Regions from separate parts of the Arthrobacter sp. 2RAF22 genome, predicted to be linked through region 2. Evidence: riboswitches for the same ligand, from Rfam matches in the RefSeq annotation. Region 2 holds a riboswitch; each other region holds the start of a gene.

Region 1 (5,654 bases), on a different contig from region 2:
CCCTCACGCTTGATCCGGATTTCACATCGGCGAGGGTCAGGGTGGTGCCGCCGCTTCCGCTTCCACGTTGCCGCAGGCCTTCAGCTACCACGACGTCCGTTCCCAGCGCATAGGTTTTCGTGAACCCGTCCTCGCTCTTGACGGTCATGGAGCTCGCCGAGATGTCAGTGACCGTACCCAACTGGCCCGCCATGGTGACATAGCTGCCGTTCTGGAGGACCACATATTCCGAGTGGACCGCGGCGTTCAGGCCGCCCATGCCGACGCCGAGCCCGCCAGGGCCTGCGTTCGTGCCGCCCGGGCCACCGAATCCGCCCTGGCCGTTCTCCCGGTCCCAGGTCCCTGCGCGTTGGTGGTATCCGCAGCCGTGGTCCCGTTGCCGGCGGCATATGCACCGGCTCCTGCCGCTGCCGCGACCACCACCGCGACGCCGCCAACAATGAGCCCCTTCTTCAGGCTCCAGTTCTTGAAAAACGAAGGTCGGGGCTGTCCGGCGTTGTATTGCTGCGGAGCACCCCACCCAGCGGCCGGCTGCTGGTTCGCCGGCGGCTGCGGAGCACCCCACCCGGCGGCAGGCGGCTGATTCGCCGGCGGCTGCGGAGCACCCCACCCTGCGGCCGGCTGCCCGGCACCAGCCTGCGCAGAATCATCAAGGGGGCGGATCACCGGCTGCGGGTGTCCGTTCTCCGGCTCGGAACCAGGTACGGAGGGGTTGTTTTGCTGATCCATGGTGTTCTCCATCGAAATCGAGACTGTTTGGTCGTGATTGTTCTTGTCCCAAACAGCGTCAGCCGCTTTGCTGTGCGTTGGCTGTGTCGAACTGAAGGCTTCCCTGTGACCTGCAGAACCGCCACAACCTCCGGACAGGTGGCTAGGCTGGGACTCACAGGGTGCTCACAGCAACGGCAAAGCACTGGCAAACCGGCAGATTGGAGAGTTGTCCCATGGCATCCTCGCACTCCATGACCAACAACCTTCCGCAACTCAGCCACCCGGACGGTTCCCCCATCCGTGCCCTTGTGGTTGACGACGAACCCAGCCTCGCCGAGCTCATGAGCATGGGCCTCCGCATGGCGGGCTGGTCGGTGGCGGTGGCGGGCGACGGTCCCGCCGCGGTAAAGCTCGCCAAGGACTTCCGACCGGACGTCCTGGTGCTGGATGTGATGCTTCCAGGGTTCGACGGCGTCGAGCTGCTCGGCAGGATCCGCGCCTTTGCGCCGGAGGTGCCTGCGCTCTTCCTCACCGCCAAGGACGACGTACAGGACCGCATCGTCGGGTTGGCCGCCGGCGGCGACGATTATGTCACCAAGCCCTTCAGCATGGAGGAAGTCCTGTTGCGCCTGCACCGTTTGGTCCAACGCTCGGGGGTGGCCGCGATGGACACCGCCGAGCTGGTGGTGGGCGACTTGACCCTGAACGTCGACACGCGTGAAGTTACCCGCGGCGGCGAGGACATCCCGCTCACGGCGACCCAGTTCGAGCTCCTGCGCTACCTCATGGAGAACCCCAAGCGCGTGGTCAGCAAGGCCCAGATCCTGGACCGCGTGTGGGACTACGATTTCGGCGGCCAAGCCAACATCGTGGAGCTTTACATCTCATACCTGCGCAAGAAGATCGAGGCCAACCACCCGCCCATGATCCACACGGTGCGCGGAGCAGGCTACGTCATCAAGCCTGCCGAATAGCCGGGGCGCCGAATGTCCGCACTCTCGGGTATCCCCCGCCAGACCGACCATAGCTGGTTCAATCCTTCAACCTGGCACTTGCGCACGCGCTTGATCCTTCTCTCCATGGCACTCCTTGTGGCCATCTGCGGTGCAGTCGGGGTGGTCAGCTATGCCTCCATGGATGTGTTCCTCACGAAGCAGCTCGATCAGCAATTGATGCAGGCCTCCCATGGCCGCCCGCCGCAAGGCAACCCTGGCGGCCGTCCGGACCCGCTGGACCCCCGCGGCCAGAGCATCGGCACGCTCAATGCACGCATCCTTGCAGGCCAGGTGAGCAGCGATGCCGGCTTCTTGTCCTCCGATGCCACACGTGCGCCGTTGTCGCCCAGCGACGCCCGAATCCTGTCGGCGCTCCCGTCCGATGGCCGCCCGGTTGATCGCACGCTGTCCACTGGCGGCTACCGGCTGGTGGCCACCGAAACTCCTTACGGCGATGTTGTCATCACAGGTCTCCCGCTCGCCTCGAAAGAGGACACCGAGGCCTCCCTCGTCTGGACCATGGTGCTGGTCTCCTTGGGCGGACTGGTCCTGATCGGGCTGGCCGGAACCGTGCTGATCCGCCGCACCATGCGGCCGTTGGAGCAACTCTCCGACGTCGCCACCAAGGTGTCGAAACTTCCACTCGACGCCGGCGAGGTGGCCCTCGCGGTGCGTGTTCCGGCGTCGGCGGCCCATCCGAGCACCGAAGTGGGAAGCGTCGGCCATGCTTTGAACCTGATGCTGGACAACGTCTCGAGCGCCCTCGAGGCCCGCCAGCAAAGCGAAACCAAGGTGCGCCAATTCGTCGCGGATGCGTCGCACGAACTACGCACTCCGCTGACCGCCATCCGCGGCTACACCGAACTCTTGCGCATGACCGAGACGTTCACCGAAGACGGGCGCAAGTCGCTGGGCCGGGTGCAGAGCCAGTCCGAACGCATGACCACCCTCGTGGAGGACCTCCTTCTCTTGGCCCGGTTGGACGAAGGGAAGGCCCCGGAATTCACCGATGTGGACCTCACGCAGTTGGTGATCGAGACCGTCAGCGACGAGAAAGTCATGGCTCCCGAGCACATCTGGCAACTCAAGCTCCCGGATGAGCCCCTCACGGTCCGCGGCGACACCACCCAACTCCACCAGGTTTTGGCGAATCTGCTCTCCAACGCCCGCAAGCACACCGAGGCGGGAACCACCGTGGTCACGGGCGTGATGCGCTCCGCCGATGGCAGCGCCGTGGTGACCGTGACCGACAACGGCCCGGGCATCCCGCCTGAATTCCAGGGCAGGATCTTCTCCCGCTTTGCCCGTGCCGACGCCGCCCGGTCCGGCTCCGAGGGCACCTCCGGCCTCGGCTTGTCCATTGTGGAATCCATCGTTCAGGCGCACGGCGGCACGGTCGAAGTGGCGTCGCGGCCTGGCCGGACGGAGTTCGCGGTGCGGCTCCCGGCGCTCAGGACTGCCCCGGCCTGACGGGCGAACCAGAAGAGTACGACGCCGGTGCCCGGCGCGCGCAAGTCGACGCACCGGCGTCGTGATCTCCGTTACCTAAATGTGACTTAAGCTGGATCCTCCTGTACCGTCGAATAGGTGCGCTGGATCATTCCGGCCACCGCCGGGTAGGCGCCGAGCTCTGCCACTCCCCGGTGCCCAACAGTCCAGGCAGAGACGGGGGACCCAGGTCTCCGGGCAAGCGCTCATGTTGAGCCAGCCCTAGGGGTGAAGCCGTGCCGCCACGTTCCGCTGTGGCCACGGCCGGATGACCTCATCCGAATCCGACAGCTAACTCCGCAGGCGTCGAGAGGCAATCACCATGTCTGATTCCAAGGATCAGTCGCGCCCTGTTGCGCGCCACCGCGGCGAACCTGCCCGGAGAAACAAGTCACGTTCCACGCTGAGGCGAGCCGCCTCGAACCTCGGCACCGGCCAGCGCATGGCAGTTGTTGCCGGCGTCGTTGCCGTGTTCCTCGGCGCAGGCGCTGCCACCCAGGCCGCCGGACAAGCCATCAACGCCCAGGACATGAGCCGCACGTCCGAATCCCGCACGGTGGATCACTCAGCCACGCCTTCGGCCACCGCCACGCCGTCGGCGAGCGCAAGCGCGAGCCCCAAGCCGAGCGCTGCGTCGACGCCAAGCCAGGCAGCCGCGCCCGCTCCGGCCGCCGTCGCGCCCCAGGCTGCCGCACCGGCCGCACCCGCTGCACCCCCTGCTCCAGCGGCACCGGCTGCACCCGTCGCCGTCGATGATCCCTCCGGCGCCCAGGCCTACGCCGCAAGCATCCTTCCCTCCTACGGTTGGGGCCAGGGCGAAATGTCGGCCCTGATCACCTTGTGGAACAAGGAATCGGATTGGCGCACCACTGCCACCAACGCCTCCAGTGGCGCTTACGGCATTGGGCAGTCGCTGCCGGCCGAAAAGATGGCGTCCGAAGGCGCCGACTGGCAGACCAACTACCAGACGCAAATCCGCTGGGGCCTGAACTACATCAAGGAACGCTACGGATCGCCGTCCGCGGCATGGTCCTTCCACTTGGCCCACAACTGGTACTAAGCCAAGAGCCACCCACAAAGTACGTCGAGGTCCGTCCCTTCCGGGGCGGGCCTCTCCGTTCTTGGCCAGGCAAGTGATGCGCCACGCTGGTCACACATCCACAGCCACGTCACAGGTTCCGCCTAAAGCCTTCATATTCGGCAACGGCACTCTGGATACATGACGCTCATCGAATCCACCTCCGGAACCCTGAAGGACCCCGCGGTGGTGCCGCCGGGCCTTCCCATCCAACCCAGCACTCCCATCCAGCGCGGCACGGGGCGGCGCGCCCCCGTGGACACCCACGCCGCCATCCCCGTCCTCGACGTCACCATCCCCGTCTTCAACGAGGAACGCGATCTCGAAGAGTGCCTGCGCAGGCTTCACGGCCACTTGCGCGAATCCTTCCCGCATGGCTTCCGCATCACCGTGGCGGACAACGCGAGCACGGACGGCACGTTGAAAATCGCGGAGCGCGTAGCCCGGGAACTGCCCGAGCTCGCGGTTGTCCACCTTGACGAGAAGGGACGCGGCAACGCCCTTCGCAAGGTGTGGCTTGCATCGCCGTCGCCCGTTCTGGCTTACATGGACGTTGACCTTTCCACTGACCTCGCCGCACTGGCGCCCCTTTTGGCGCCGCTGATCTCCGGCCATTCGGACCTCGCCATCGGCACCCGACTGACCCGTAACTCGCGGGTCGTCCGCGGCCCCAAACGCGAGTTCATTTCGCGCAGCTACAACTTGATGCTGCACTCGTTCATGGGTGCCCGCTTCAGCGATGCCCAGTGCGGCTTCAAAGCGATCCGGGCAGACGTCGCCCAGCAGATCCTCCCGCACACCATGGATAACTCGTGGTTCTTCGACACCGAACTCCTGGTCCTCGCCGAACGCTGCGGCCTCCGGGTCCACGAAGTTCCCGTCGACTGGATCGACGATCCCAATTCCAGCGTCGACGTGGTGCGGACCGCCCTGGCCGACATGCGCGGCATGGTCCGGCTTACCCGGGATCTCGTCTCTGGACGCATCCCGATTCCGGAACTGCGGGCGGCACTTGCACGCGGGCCTCTCCCGGCGTCGTCCCGCACTGCCGAGCAGAGCCCGCGAAGCAGCCTATTCGGGCAATTGGTCCGGTTCGCCGCGATCGGGGCTGCGTCCACCCTCGCCTATGTGCTCATCTTCCTGTTCTGCCGCGGCATCATGGACCCGCAGCTGGCGAACTTCCTGGCGCTGCTCGTCACGGCCATCGCCAACACCGGCGCCAACCGTCGCTTCACCTTCGGCATCCAGGGCGGCAATCCCGTTCGGCACCACTTCGAGGGGTTGATCGTCTTCGGGATCGGTCTCGCACTCACCTCCGGGGCCCTCGCCCTGGTGCACAGTACGACGACGCCGGACCGCTGGGGCGAGCTCCTCACCGTGGT
Region 2 (5,654 bases):
GCGCACGCTCGTTAAAACAGGACATCCCCACCGGCGGACCAGCGGGGATGTTCCAGTGAAGCTATGTAACCGGGGCTATTTAGCCACCAACGCGGATGAAGACGGGGCCGGAGCCGACATTGACGCTGTAAAGGGCGGTGGTGCCACCGTTCCAGCCGCCGTGGACTGCCATGCCGTTGCCGACGTAAACAGCGATGTGGGCCATGCCCATGCCACCGTTCTGGTAGTAGACCAGGTCTCCCGGCTGCGCTTCAGCAGCGCTGACCGTACGGCCAAGGGAGAGGTAGTCTGCCGGCCAGCCGTGGAAGTTGATGCCAACAGCGGCCAGGGAGTTCGAGGCCAGGGCAGTGCAGTCCTGGGCAACGCCAAGCTGAGCGTAAGCTGCGGCAGCAATCGCTGCGCCCTTGCCGCTGGCAACCTTCGTGGCGGGCGAAACAGCAGCGGTCACAGAAAGCGTCGAGGAGCCGGTAGCGGCACCCGTGGCAGCCTGCGAAGCCGGAGCGGCTTCCTGGGTGGCAACCGGAGCTGCGACAACCGGAGCAGCTTCGGTGGAAACCACCGGGCGTTCGTACTTGATGGCGACGGAGGAGTCGGCCGAAATGCTGGCTTGGGCGATGGACTGGACTTCCAGGGCGGAGGTCGAAGTGGACTCGCGGGGAACGTTGGTTTCTGCAGCGTTGGCTGCGATACCGCTAGTGAGCACCAGACCGGAAGCAGCTGCGATAACGGCTGCCTGACGGCCTACGCCACCGGCGTTGCTGCCGACAGTCTTAGCGATAACGGCAAGCGAGTTGGTCTTGGTGACCGCGGCACGGTGGCGCGCAACAGTAGAGCGTGAAGACACGTTAAGAGGCCTCTCCCTATGCCCGCGAGGTAAGCTGTCGGATTCGGATGGGAGTCATCCGGCCACACTCCTCCCTCTCGGAAGTCGTGCGACTTAACCCCAAGGCCATCGGTGAAGATGACCAAAAGTGGGTCCCCCGCCTCTGCCAGACGATGTTTTGCGAACGGAACCTCGGGCAGTGGCAGAGCTAGGCAATCCACCCGAGTGCATCAACTCTCTAAAAGTTGATGCGAGTTAGACGGTACATGAGTTTTGGCTGAATGTCACATTCAGGTCACGGAGCGTGACAAGCATGCGAGAGACTTCCATCGGATTGGCTACAGCCAGCCCAGGGGGTCAACGACGTCGCCGTTGACCATGACTTCAAAGTGGAGGTGGCAGCCCGTGGAGGCGCCCGTAGTGCCGCTCAATGCGATGACATCGCCTCGGCCAACCGTTTGGCCCACCTGGACGTTGAACGACGACAAATGGTTGTACGTGGTTTCCAGGCCGTTGCCATGGTCCACCACAATGCGGTTTCCGCCGCCATACGGATGCCAGCCGGCGAAGGTGACCTTGCCGGCCGCGGCAGCATGGACCTGGGTGCCGCACTGGGCCACGAAGTCCTGGCCGCGGTGGAACTCCCCCAAACCGCCCGTGATGGGATTCACGCGGTAGCCGAAAGGCGAGGCCGTGGTCAGGGTGTCCAGGGGCGCCCCCAGGGTGCCCTTGGAGGACGAGGTCTTGATGGTGCCGACGGACTGTGCGCTCAAGAGCTGCTTGAGCTTGCTGTCCGGATCCGCAGTGGTTGACACTGCGGCACGGCTGAAGTCGATCGTGGCGCTTGCCGCGGCAGGAATCTCGGGCTGGGTGCCCACAGCCGAGGCGGCCTGGCTTGAATCCGCCGTGGCCGTCATGGCGCCGGTGCCCGGCATAGCGACTGTCAGGATGAGGCCCGTCGTGGCGAGGGCCACTCCGGCCTTCTGTCCCGCTCCGCTCGCGGCGGCGAATTCGGCCATCTGCCGCAAAGGACCCTTGCGGCGGCGAAGTTCGCGATGGGGATCGCGCGGCCGCTCGTGCTCGACGGCGCTTGTGCCCCGCAGCTCAGCAGTAGGACCGGACGCGCGCCTGCGGCCCCTGGTGTTCTGCGTGGTCAAGGTTTTCCTCTCTGGCAAGCCTGCGAAGTTAGCTGTCGGATTCGGGCCAGAGAGATCGTGGACCCGGTCCGCGCGAAGGGCACGAAACGCAAGGTACCCGGAGGGGCCTTGCGTTGTTTGCACTTCCGCTACGGACTTCACCCCAAGGCCGTCTTTCGACAGCCGATGGTGGTTCCTCCGTTTCTGCCAGTGAATGGACTAATCCACCTGATCCGCTGGCAGAACTCGGCTTCGGATCAGGTAACGCTTTGGTATCGGCGCCAGTATTTAACTATAGGGGATTAAGCCCCACGGTAATAATTTCGTTATCTTTGCGGGCGACCCCGCCGGGCCGGCTAGGCGACCGTGACAAACACGTGCGAGGCAACCTCAGGCGGCAGCTCCAGCGCGCCCTCGATATTAGGCACGCGAACGGAGATGTACTCCCCCACGCGCTCCAGGGACACCCTGGCGCCCGGGCGGATTCCGCCCTCGTCCAGCTGGACCAGAAGTTCCGGTTCCACCTGGATCGGTTCAGCCAGCCGGCTGACGGTGACCCGGTTTTCAGGTGAATATTCGTTCATCGCGTCAAGAAGGTTGACCACGCCATCCGTAAAGGCGTGGGACGCGGCTCCACCCAGCGCTTCGAGTCCGGGAATGGGGTTGCCATAGGGCGATTCCGTGGGGTGGTCCAGCAATTCATAGAGCCGTCGTTCCACGCGCTCACTCATGACATGCTCCCAACGGCACGCTTCATCGTGCACGTAGGCCCAGTCCAGTCCAATGACATCTGCCAGGAGCCGTTCGGCGAGCCGGTGCTTGCGCATGACCTCGGTGGCGCGTTTCCGGCCCGTTTCAGTCAGCTCAAGGTGCCGGTCGTTGGACACAATCACCAGGCCGTCGCGCTCCATCCGCCCGATCGTCTGGGAAACGGTGGGGCCGGAGTGCCGCAAGCGCTCGGCGATGCGGGCGCGAAGAGCCACGATGTTCTCTTCTTCAAGCTCCAAAATGGTCCGAAGATACATCTCAGTGGTATCGATCAGATCCGTCATCCAGCTCAGCTCCTCGAGCGCAGTATCTTGCGTATTTTCGCCAGCTCCAAGCTTAGCTTATTTGGAATTACTCCGGATAATTCCGGCGCTTGTCCACCGCCCGGTCCGCCGTCCTCTCCTGAGCCGGCGGAACGATGGGTTTCCACGTGGCGGACTATGACACCTTCGGTTCTGCCCCCGCCTGCGGTGTCAGGCAGAATTGGGGAGTCGAAGGGGCAGCTTGCCACCTGCCACGACCCATCTAGGCCGCTACTTCACCATTGGAGCATCCCGTGAGCGACAACAGCATCACCATCCCCGCCGATTTGCTGCCCAAGGACGGCCGCTTCGGCGCCGGGCCCTCCAAGGTCCGCCCGGAGCAGATCGAGGCCCTCTCCGCCGCCTCGACAACGATCCTCGGCACCTCCCACCGCCAAGCACCCGTCAAGAACCTGGTGGGCTCCGTCCGCGAGGGACTTAGCCAGTTCTTCCGTGCGCCCGAGGGCTACGAGGTGATCCTCGGCGTCGGAGGCTCCACCGCGTTCTGGGACGTCGCCAGCTTCGGCCTGGTCGAGAAGAAGGCCCAGCACCTCTCTTTCGGTGAGTTCGGTTCCAAGTTCGCTTCGGCGACCAACAAGGCACCGTTCCTTGAAGCTTCCTCCATCATCACGTCCGAGCCTGGTACCCGGCCGGTTTCCCAGGCCGAAGCAGGCGTGGACGTATACGCGTGGCCACAGAACGAAACCTCGACGGGTGTCGCCGCTCCGGTCAAGCGGGTTCAAGGCAGCGACGACGGCGCCTTGGTCCTGGTGGATGCGACGTCCGCAGCCGGCGGCCTGGATGTTGATGTTGCCGAAGCCGACGTCTACTACTTCGCCCCGCAAAAGAACTTTGCGTCCGACGGAGGCCTGTGGCTCGGCCTCTTCTCCCCCGCCGCCTTGGAGCGCGCCGCCCGTATCAAGGCAAGCGGCCGCTGGATCCCCGATTTCCTCGACCTGCAGACGGCCATCGACAACTCGAAGCTCAACCAGACCTACAACACGCCGTCCCTGTCCACCTTGGTGACATTGGATGCCCAGGTCCAGTGGCTCAACAAGAACGGTGGCCTGGATTTCGCTTCCGGACGCACCGCGGACTCCGCAAGCCGTATCTACAGCTGGGCAGAGGCTTCCGAGTACGCCACCCCGTTCGTGGCAAAGGCCGAGGACCGCTCCAACGTCATTGCCACGATCGATTTCGATGACTCGATCGACGCCGCGGCCATCGCCAAGGTGCTCCGCGCCAACGGGATCGTGGACACGGAGCCCTACCGCAAGCTGGGCCGCAACCAGCTGCGCATCGCTACCTTCGTTGCCATCGAGCCGGACGACGTCTCCGCATTGCTCGCCAGCATCGACTTCGTGGTGGGCGAACTGAAGAAGTAAGGGCCTGCCGCATTCCCGCGGTCAAGGCTGGTCAGCGTCGTCCGGGTGGGGATCCCGGGCGGCGCTGTCCCTTTTAACGGCGTCCCTATTAGCTGGACCCGCGCTTTGGGACTCAATCCGGAAGAACCGCATCCCGCCGGCGCTGCGGTCGAAGCGGAGCCGCAGCTGGCGCGCGCGGATGATCCACACGATGCCGACGACGGCGGTACTGGCGCCCGCGGCAGCGGCCACTCCCACTGCCCACCGGGGTCCGGCGACGTTGGACACCCAGCCGACGAACGGTGCACCGATGGGCGTTCCACCCATGAAAATGGCCATGTAGAGTGCCATGACCCTGCCGCGCATGACGGGTTCCGTGGTGGACTGCACGTAGCCGTTGGCGCTCGTGATCATGGTCAGGGCAAACAGTCCGCAGGGAATCAATGCCAAGGCGAACATGGTGTAGTTCGGCGCCAGGGCGGCCAGTCCGCTCGCGAGGCCGAACCCGCCCGCCGCCGCGAAGATGAGCCGCATGCGTGGCCTCCCTCGCCGGGCGGAAAGCAATGCTCCTGCGACGGAGCCGATCGCCATGACCGAGTTGAGCAGCCCGAATGCCCCCGCGTCCATGCCGAACTCCGTGCCGACCATGGCCGCGATGAAGAGGACGAAGTTCAGTCCGAACGTGCCCATGATGAAGATCGCGACGAGGACAACCACAATGTCCGGGCGGTTGCGGACGTAGCGAAGCCCTTCACGGATGCGTCCCTTGCCTGCGGCGGCCCGGGGTTGGACGCGCAAGGAGGAAAGCGGAATGGCCCGGATCGCGCCAAGCATCGCGAGGAAGGTCAGGGTATTGATCATGAATACCCAGCCCGGCCCCACGGCCACCGTCAACACGCCGGCCACCGCGGGACCGATCATGCGGGCGACGTTGAAGGATGCGCTGTTCAACGCGACAGCGTTGGAAAGATAGTCGTCCTTGACCAGCTCGGACACGAACGTCTGGCGGACGGGGGCGTCAAGTGCCGAGACGACGCCAAGCAAGAGCGCGAACACGTAGACATGCCACAACTGGGCCGCACCGCTTAGGACCAGGAGTCCCAAGCCCGTGCTCAGGACCGCCATGGCCGATTGCGTCATGACGAGGAGCCTGCGCCGGCTGTAGCGGTCGGCAAGCAGTCCGGCCCACGGCGCCAGGAAAAGCTGTGGACCCAGTTGGAGGGCCAAGGTCACGCCCATCGCACCGGCATCGTGGTTGCTC
Region 3 (5,654 bases), on a different contig from region 2:
TTGCCACCGAGCAAGTCGCGCGCGTTCGAGGCGATGCTGCGGGCAGTGCGAGTGCAGGTGAACTTCGCGAGCGCCGCCTGCGCGGGAGTCAGCACGCCCTCATCGTCCAGCTTGGTCATCTGCATGACCATGAGCTGCATGGTGGCGAGCTCCGAATGCATCCGGGCAAGTCGCTCCTGCACAATCTGCGAAGCGGCCAGTGGGCGGCCGAACTGCCGGCGTTGGGCCGCGTACTGCACCGCGGTTTCGTAACAGGCAGTGGCGTGCCCGACGGCGGACCAGGCCACTCCCAGCCGGGTCGCCAAGAGCACCCGGGCTGTGTCCTTGAAACTCCGGGCACCCGGGAGCGCGTTTTCCGCCGGGACGAAGACATCCTCAAGGCGGATGTGTGCCTGCCAGATTGCCCTGAGTGACAGCTTGCCTTCAATGGTCGTGGCGGAGTACCCGGGGGAATCCTGGGGGACGAGGTATCCGTGAACCTGCCCGTCGTCGCCACGGGCCCAGACGACGGTCAGCCCGCCGATTGAGCCGTTGCCGATCCATTTCTTTTCACCGTTGAGCACATAGCCGCCATCGACGGCGGTCGCAGTCGTCTCGAGTCCCACCGAATCGGAACCGTGCGCGGGCTCGGTCAAGGCGAAAGCGCCATATTCCTCGGCGCGGGAAAGCACGGGAAGCCAACGGTCCTGCTGCTCTGGGGAACCGCATTCCGCCACGGACCGCAAAGCCAAGCCGCCCTGGACAGCGACCACCGTGCCGATGGAGCCGTCCCCGCGGCTCAGTTCCATGGTGACCAGTCCGGCGGCGGTTTTGCTCATGGCCGGGAACCCGTCGACGTTGATTCCGTCGCGCAGCAGATCAAGTTCACCCAGGCGCTTCACCAGATGGAGCGGATACTCCGCGCGCTCCCAGTACCCCGCGATGACCGGGAGCACGTCGTCCTGGACAAAGGTCCGCGCGCGGTCCCAGTAGGCGCGGTCTTCGCGGCTAACGTCCTTGAAGACGGAGGCCGGGTCCGGGTCCAGGGATTCGTTCAGGACATACTCGGGCTCCATGGTGCCAGCCGGAAAAGCTGCGCCGACCGGGAATATGGCATCCAGTTCCTCGGAAGCGCTGTTGGACATCGTCGTCATGGGGGATCCTCGCTCGGGGTTGCGATCTACGACTCCCAGCATGCGCTGACACTCAGTTTCATGTCAAGGAACTCAGTTCCAACCATGGACTCTGCTGGATCGAACTAAGCCAGCGCGTCCCGAACCGCTTGAATGATCTCTTCCGTACCCGCTGCCGGATCGAGGACAGCAACCACGACGGCGGGTCGGCCGCCTTGCGCGGACGCAGCACCGGCTGCGTCGCTACCCGCCTCGCCGGTTGAAACACGGGCGAACGTGTCCGCCAACGCGCCCAATTCACGCCCGAGCCTGGTGGCCAACTCCCCGGCTTCAGCTTCCCGCCCGTCGCGCTCCGCGCCCGTGACGCGCTCCGCATCCGCCTCGCGTTCGCCAGCAGAAACCGCCCGCAGCCATTGGCGCAGGACGCTGTTGTGCACAGCAACCACCGAAGCGGCAAAGGCCACGGCCGTGACCTCGCGGCTTTCGCCCTCGGGCAACGCGGAAAGAAGATGATTCCGGAAAGCCCGTTGATAGCGATGCGTCATGACAAGTTCACGATCACGAAGGGCCGGCACTTGATGCAGAAGGTCGTAGCGGGCGAGGGAGGTTTTCCGGTTGCCCACATGGTGGCCAAAAACCAAGAGCGCGGCATCCACGACGGCACGCAACGGATCCGCCGTCGTCCGCGCAAGGAGCTCCTGGACCCGCGCCAGAATACGGTCGTGATCAGCGAAAACAATGTCTTCTTTGGAGCCGAACTTGCGGAAAAACGTGCTCCGGCTGATCCCTGCTGCATCGGCAAGGTCGTCCACGGAGGTCGCGTCATAGCCTTGCCGCACCAGTAGATCGATTGCCGCGGCCACGGCGAGCGCGGGATCCGGATTGGCGGGGTAGTTGACCATAGGCGTGAATCTAACACGGCGGCGTAACCGCACAGCCTTGAGCGCGGCTAGGCTTCTGCCATGGCATTGATAGCTCCCCGCGTGACGCCTGGCTTGCCCGCGGACGACGCCCGCAACCTGGCGCGCTCACTCCAGGACAGCAACGACATCACCGTCTTCGTGGATGGCACGGTCCACCGGCTGCCGGATGAGGCGAGGGACGCCGTCGTCGACCTCCTTGGCAGGCTGGGCCGAGGTGAAGCTGTGACCGTGAGCAGCGTCGAGGAAATGCTCACGACGTCGAGGGCGGCCGAACTCGCGGGAATCTCGCACACCTACCTGCGGAACATGACTGACCGTGGCGAAATCCCGGTGGAATACCGCGGCACGCATCGGCGCATCAGGCTCGCGGACATCATGGCGTGGCTGGAAACCCAGAAGAAGACGGCCGCGGCGGAAGAGGAAAGCAACAAGTAGAAAAGCTACGCAAGGGCCGCCTTGAGCGCAGCGTGGACCCAATCCCGGTAGCGGTCCAATCCCCAGGCGAAGTCCAGCACGAGTGACCGGTAGGTGTCCGGATGACCCACCGACCAGATCACGGCAGCGGCTTGCTCGTCGCTCATGCCGGAGCTCAGTGCCCCGCGCCGCCTGAGCGCGGCCGCAGCTTCCGCATAGTTCCGTAGCCGGGCTTCGGCCCGGTCCCGCTCCACTTTTGCGGCTTCGGCGTCGACGGCGGAGGCCTGCCGCATGACGGTGAACAATTGGGTGCTCCGCGGATTCACCTCGGCAAACCAGTCGGCCAACAGCGCCAGGACCGCTCCGGCGTCGGCGGCTGCGGCAGTCCGCTCGCGCATGGTCTCCGGCACGGCGCGAGGAGCATCCGGACCCGCCGCCGTCGCGTCAACCACGGCGGAGAGCAGCGCAGCCTTGTTGCCCACGGAGTTGTAGATGGTCTGGACGGCCACACCTGCTTGCTCGGCAACGGCCCCGATAGTGGTGGCCACATACCCTTTGCTCAGAAACAGCTGACGGGCGGCCTCCACCACGGCAGCTTTGGTTGCGACAGCTTGAGCTAAGCGCCTGTCATTGTGCCGGATTTCCACGAAAAAAGAATAGCATTCCAGTGACTGGAATGCTATTCTAATGACCTCGGACACCTCAGGAGGCTTCGCGATGGACAGCAATGAGGCAGTGAACACGGTAATTGTGGGCGCCGGGCAGGCGGGCCTCGCCACCGGATACCACCTGAAGAAACACCGGCAAGATTTCCTCATCCTGGACTCGCAGGCCCGCGTCGGCGACGTGTGGCGGAGCCGATGGGATTCCTTGCGTCTCTTCACCCCGGCGCAGCACGATTCCCTTCCCGGCCTGCCGTTTCCAGCCGCCCGGGGGACCTTTCCCGGCAAAGACGCCATGGCCGAATACCTCGAGAATTACGCCACGAACTGGGAACTCCCGGTACGCCATGGCGCCCGCGTCGTCGGCATCGAGCGGGAGGACGGCCGGTTCCGGGTGCAGTCCAGCGCCGGGTCGATCCTGGCGAGAAACGTTGTTGTTGCCACGGGCCCGAATACACAGCCACGGGTCCCGGCGTTCGCCAGGGATCTCGATCCAGGCATCCACCAACTGCACGGAGCGGAATACTCCAACCCGGACTCAATTCCGCCCGGAGATGTCCTGGTGGTCGGCTCCGGCACCTCCGGCGTCGAAATCGCCCTGGAGCTCGCACCCACGCACCGCACCTACATCGCAGGAAACCCTCCGTTCCACATTCCAGGCCCCGTGACGCGATACGCCGGCGGGCTTTGGTGGCTCTTCATCCACAAGGTGCTGAACAGATCCACCCCTGTCGGCCGCAAGGTCGCGCTCGGGTTCACCCAGCATGGCGCGCCACTGATCCGGACCTCAACGCGAGAGCTCGACGCCGCGGGAGTCACCCGCCTACCACGCCTGAAGGGCACGCGCGATGGCCAACCCCTGACCGATGAAGGCCACGCGATACCGGTGTCCACGGTCATCTGGGCTACTGGTTACCAACCGGACTTTGGCTGGATCCAAGGACTTCCCACGGATGAGGACGGCTGGCCGCTCACCCTCCGGGGCGCCGTAGAACAACTCCCAGGACTGTTCTTTGTGGGCATGCCCTTCCAATACGGATTGACCTCCGGGCTCGTGGGCGGGGTCGGCCGCGACGCCGAACACGTCGCGGGACTCATCGCCGGCCAGGCCGGGCAAAAACGGGTCACCGCGCCCGTTATTCAAATGTGACTTTGCATGCCGGCTGTTGTAACGTCGAGGGGCGACCCAGTCCCCAACCGGGCCGCTTCCGGGTTGACGCCGAGCTCTGCCGCAACCCGGAATCCGCCAGACCCGCGGCAGAGACGGGGGACCCAGAGTCTCCGGGCCCACTTCAGGCCCTTGGGGTGAAGCCGCCACGCGCGGCCGGACGGCCTCGTCCGAACCCGACAGCTAACCTCGAAGGCGTTGAGAGGCAATCACCATGTCCCCAACCATGGATCAGCCTCGCCGTGCCCAAGTGGCGGGCGAGAGCACCAAACCAACCGGACGTCGTCGGGCCACAGACAGCGAACCGTTCATCGCTGCGCCGGCTTCCGAACCTTTGAGTTCGACGGCGGCACCCACCACCGCCGCAACCCCGACGACGGCGGCACCCACCACGCGCGCGGCCGCCCGGGCGGCCGAACGGAAGCGGGCCTCAGAAGCCAGCGAAACTGCGGCCATTGAAACAGTGCCTGCCGCGGCGGCAGAACCTGCCACCGCGGCCATACCGACTGTCGCTGCCGAGACCGCGGCTCCTGCGACAGCTGAGCCGGCCACCGCGGCCATACCGACGGTGTCTGCTGCGACCTTGGCTCGCGCGACAGCAGAGTCGGCCAAAACCGAGAACGCAGCCACAACGGCACTTCCCGCGGCAACCCGCGCCGGCGCCGGTCTGGCGCCCCTTACCGGTTCCTCCTTCAGCCGTGAACCACACGCCGTCCTCAAGAAGGCCGCCGCCGTCCGGACGATGAGCAACCGAATGGCAGTGGTGACAGGTGCCCTAGGCATCTTGTTGGCCGCCGGCTCCCTGGGACAAGCCCTCGAGTTGCCCTTCTTCGGCCAGGAATCCCGTGCCCAGAACGCTGCCAGCGCAGACAGCCAGGACTCCACGCAATCCAGCGCTCCTTCCACGACGCCAAGCACCTCCCCCAGCGCTGCGGAATCACCTTCGGCAGCTACCCCGAGCGCCAAGTCCGGCCAGGCCGGGGACCCGGCGCAGCATTCGCCGCAAGGACCGGTAGCTGTCGAATCGTCGAGCGTCCCTGCACCATCGATCTCCGTTCAGGTTCCTGCCCTCCCGTCAGCGCTGCCCCCAAGCCTCACCCCGGCGCCTGTTCCTTCCACCCCGGTTCCGGCCCAGCCTGCGCCGGCTCCCAGCCCCGGTCCGACCGGACCCGCTAGCCCAACCCCGACACCGGATCCGACGGATCCAGCGTCTCCGACTCCCGCACCCACAGGTTCTTGGAAGCCACGGACCCCGGCCAGCCCCACACCGACGCCACCGCCTACCCAACCGGGCGTCGATCTTGGGTCGATTCTGGACGCAGCAACCAAGGCACTGCAGTGAGGATGGGAGGGCATCGAGCATTTGCCGTCGAGT

What was found. A riboswitch is a leader RNA that binds a small molecule or an ion and turns the genes downstream of it on or off. The one in region 2 is predicted to bind cyclic di-AMP.
Region 1: another riboswitch for cyclic di-AMP. It lies ahead of AB4068_RS11460 (hypothetical protein); the one in region 2 lies ahead of AB4068_RS04335 (M23 family metallopeptidase).
Region 3: another riboswitch for cyclic di-AMP. It lies ahead of AB4068_RS07405 (hypothetical protein); the one in region 2 lies ahead of AB4068_RS04335 (M23 family metallopeptidase).

What each region holds. Positions count from the first base shown of each region.
Region 1 covers NZ_JBFRGL010000013.1:47,665-53,318, reverse strand. Annotated here, with positions in the region: gene AB4068_RS11480 (hypothetical protein) at 1-259, opposite strand, end outside; gene AB4068_RS11475 (hypothetical protein) at 247-729, opposite strand; gene AB4068_RS11470 (response regulator transcription factor) at 945-1,685, shown strand; gene AB4068_RS11465 (sensor histidine kinase) at 1,698-3,176, shown strand; cyclic di-AMP (ydaO/yuaA leader) riboswitch at 3,341-3,514, shown strand; gene AB4068_RS11460 (hypothetical protein) at 3,517-4,254, shown strand; gene AB4068_RS11455 (glycosyltransferase) at 4,414-5,654, shown strand, end outside.
Region 2 covers NZ_JBFRGL010000002.1:183,305-188,958, reverse strand. Annotated here, with positions in the region: gene AB4068_RS04340 (NlpC/P60 family protein) at 80-844, opposite strand; cyclic di-AMP (ydaO/yuaA leader) riboswitch at 850-1,016, opposite strand; gene AB4068_RS04335 (M23 family metallopeptidase) at 1,162-1,980, opposite strand; cyclic di-AMP (ydaO/yuaA leader) riboswitch at 1,983-2,190, opposite strand; gene AB4068_RS04330 (metal-dependent transcriptional regulator) at 2,316-3,011, opposite strand; gene serC (phosphoserine transaminase) at 3,284-4,414, shown strand; gene AB4068_RS04320 (MFS transporter) at 4,436-5,654, opposite strand, start outside.
Region 3 covers NZ_JBFRGL010000006.1:104,708-110,361, reverse strand. Annotated here, with positions in the region: gene AB4068_RS07430 (acyl-CoA dehydrogenase family protein) at 1-1,124, opposite strand, end outside; gene AB4068_RS07425 (TetR/AcrR family transcriptional regulator) at 1,238-2,014, opposite strand; gene AB4068_RS07420 (helix-turn-helix domain-containing protein) at 2,075-2,470, shown strand; gene AB4068_RS07415 (TetR/AcrR family transcriptional regulator) at 2,476-3,096, opposite strand; gene AB4068_RS07410 (flavin-containing monooxygenase) at 3,137-4,261, shown strand; cyclic di-AMP (ydaO/yuaA leader) riboswitch at 4,346-4,491, shown strand; gene AB4068_RS07405 (hypothetical protein) at 4,506-5,621, shown strand.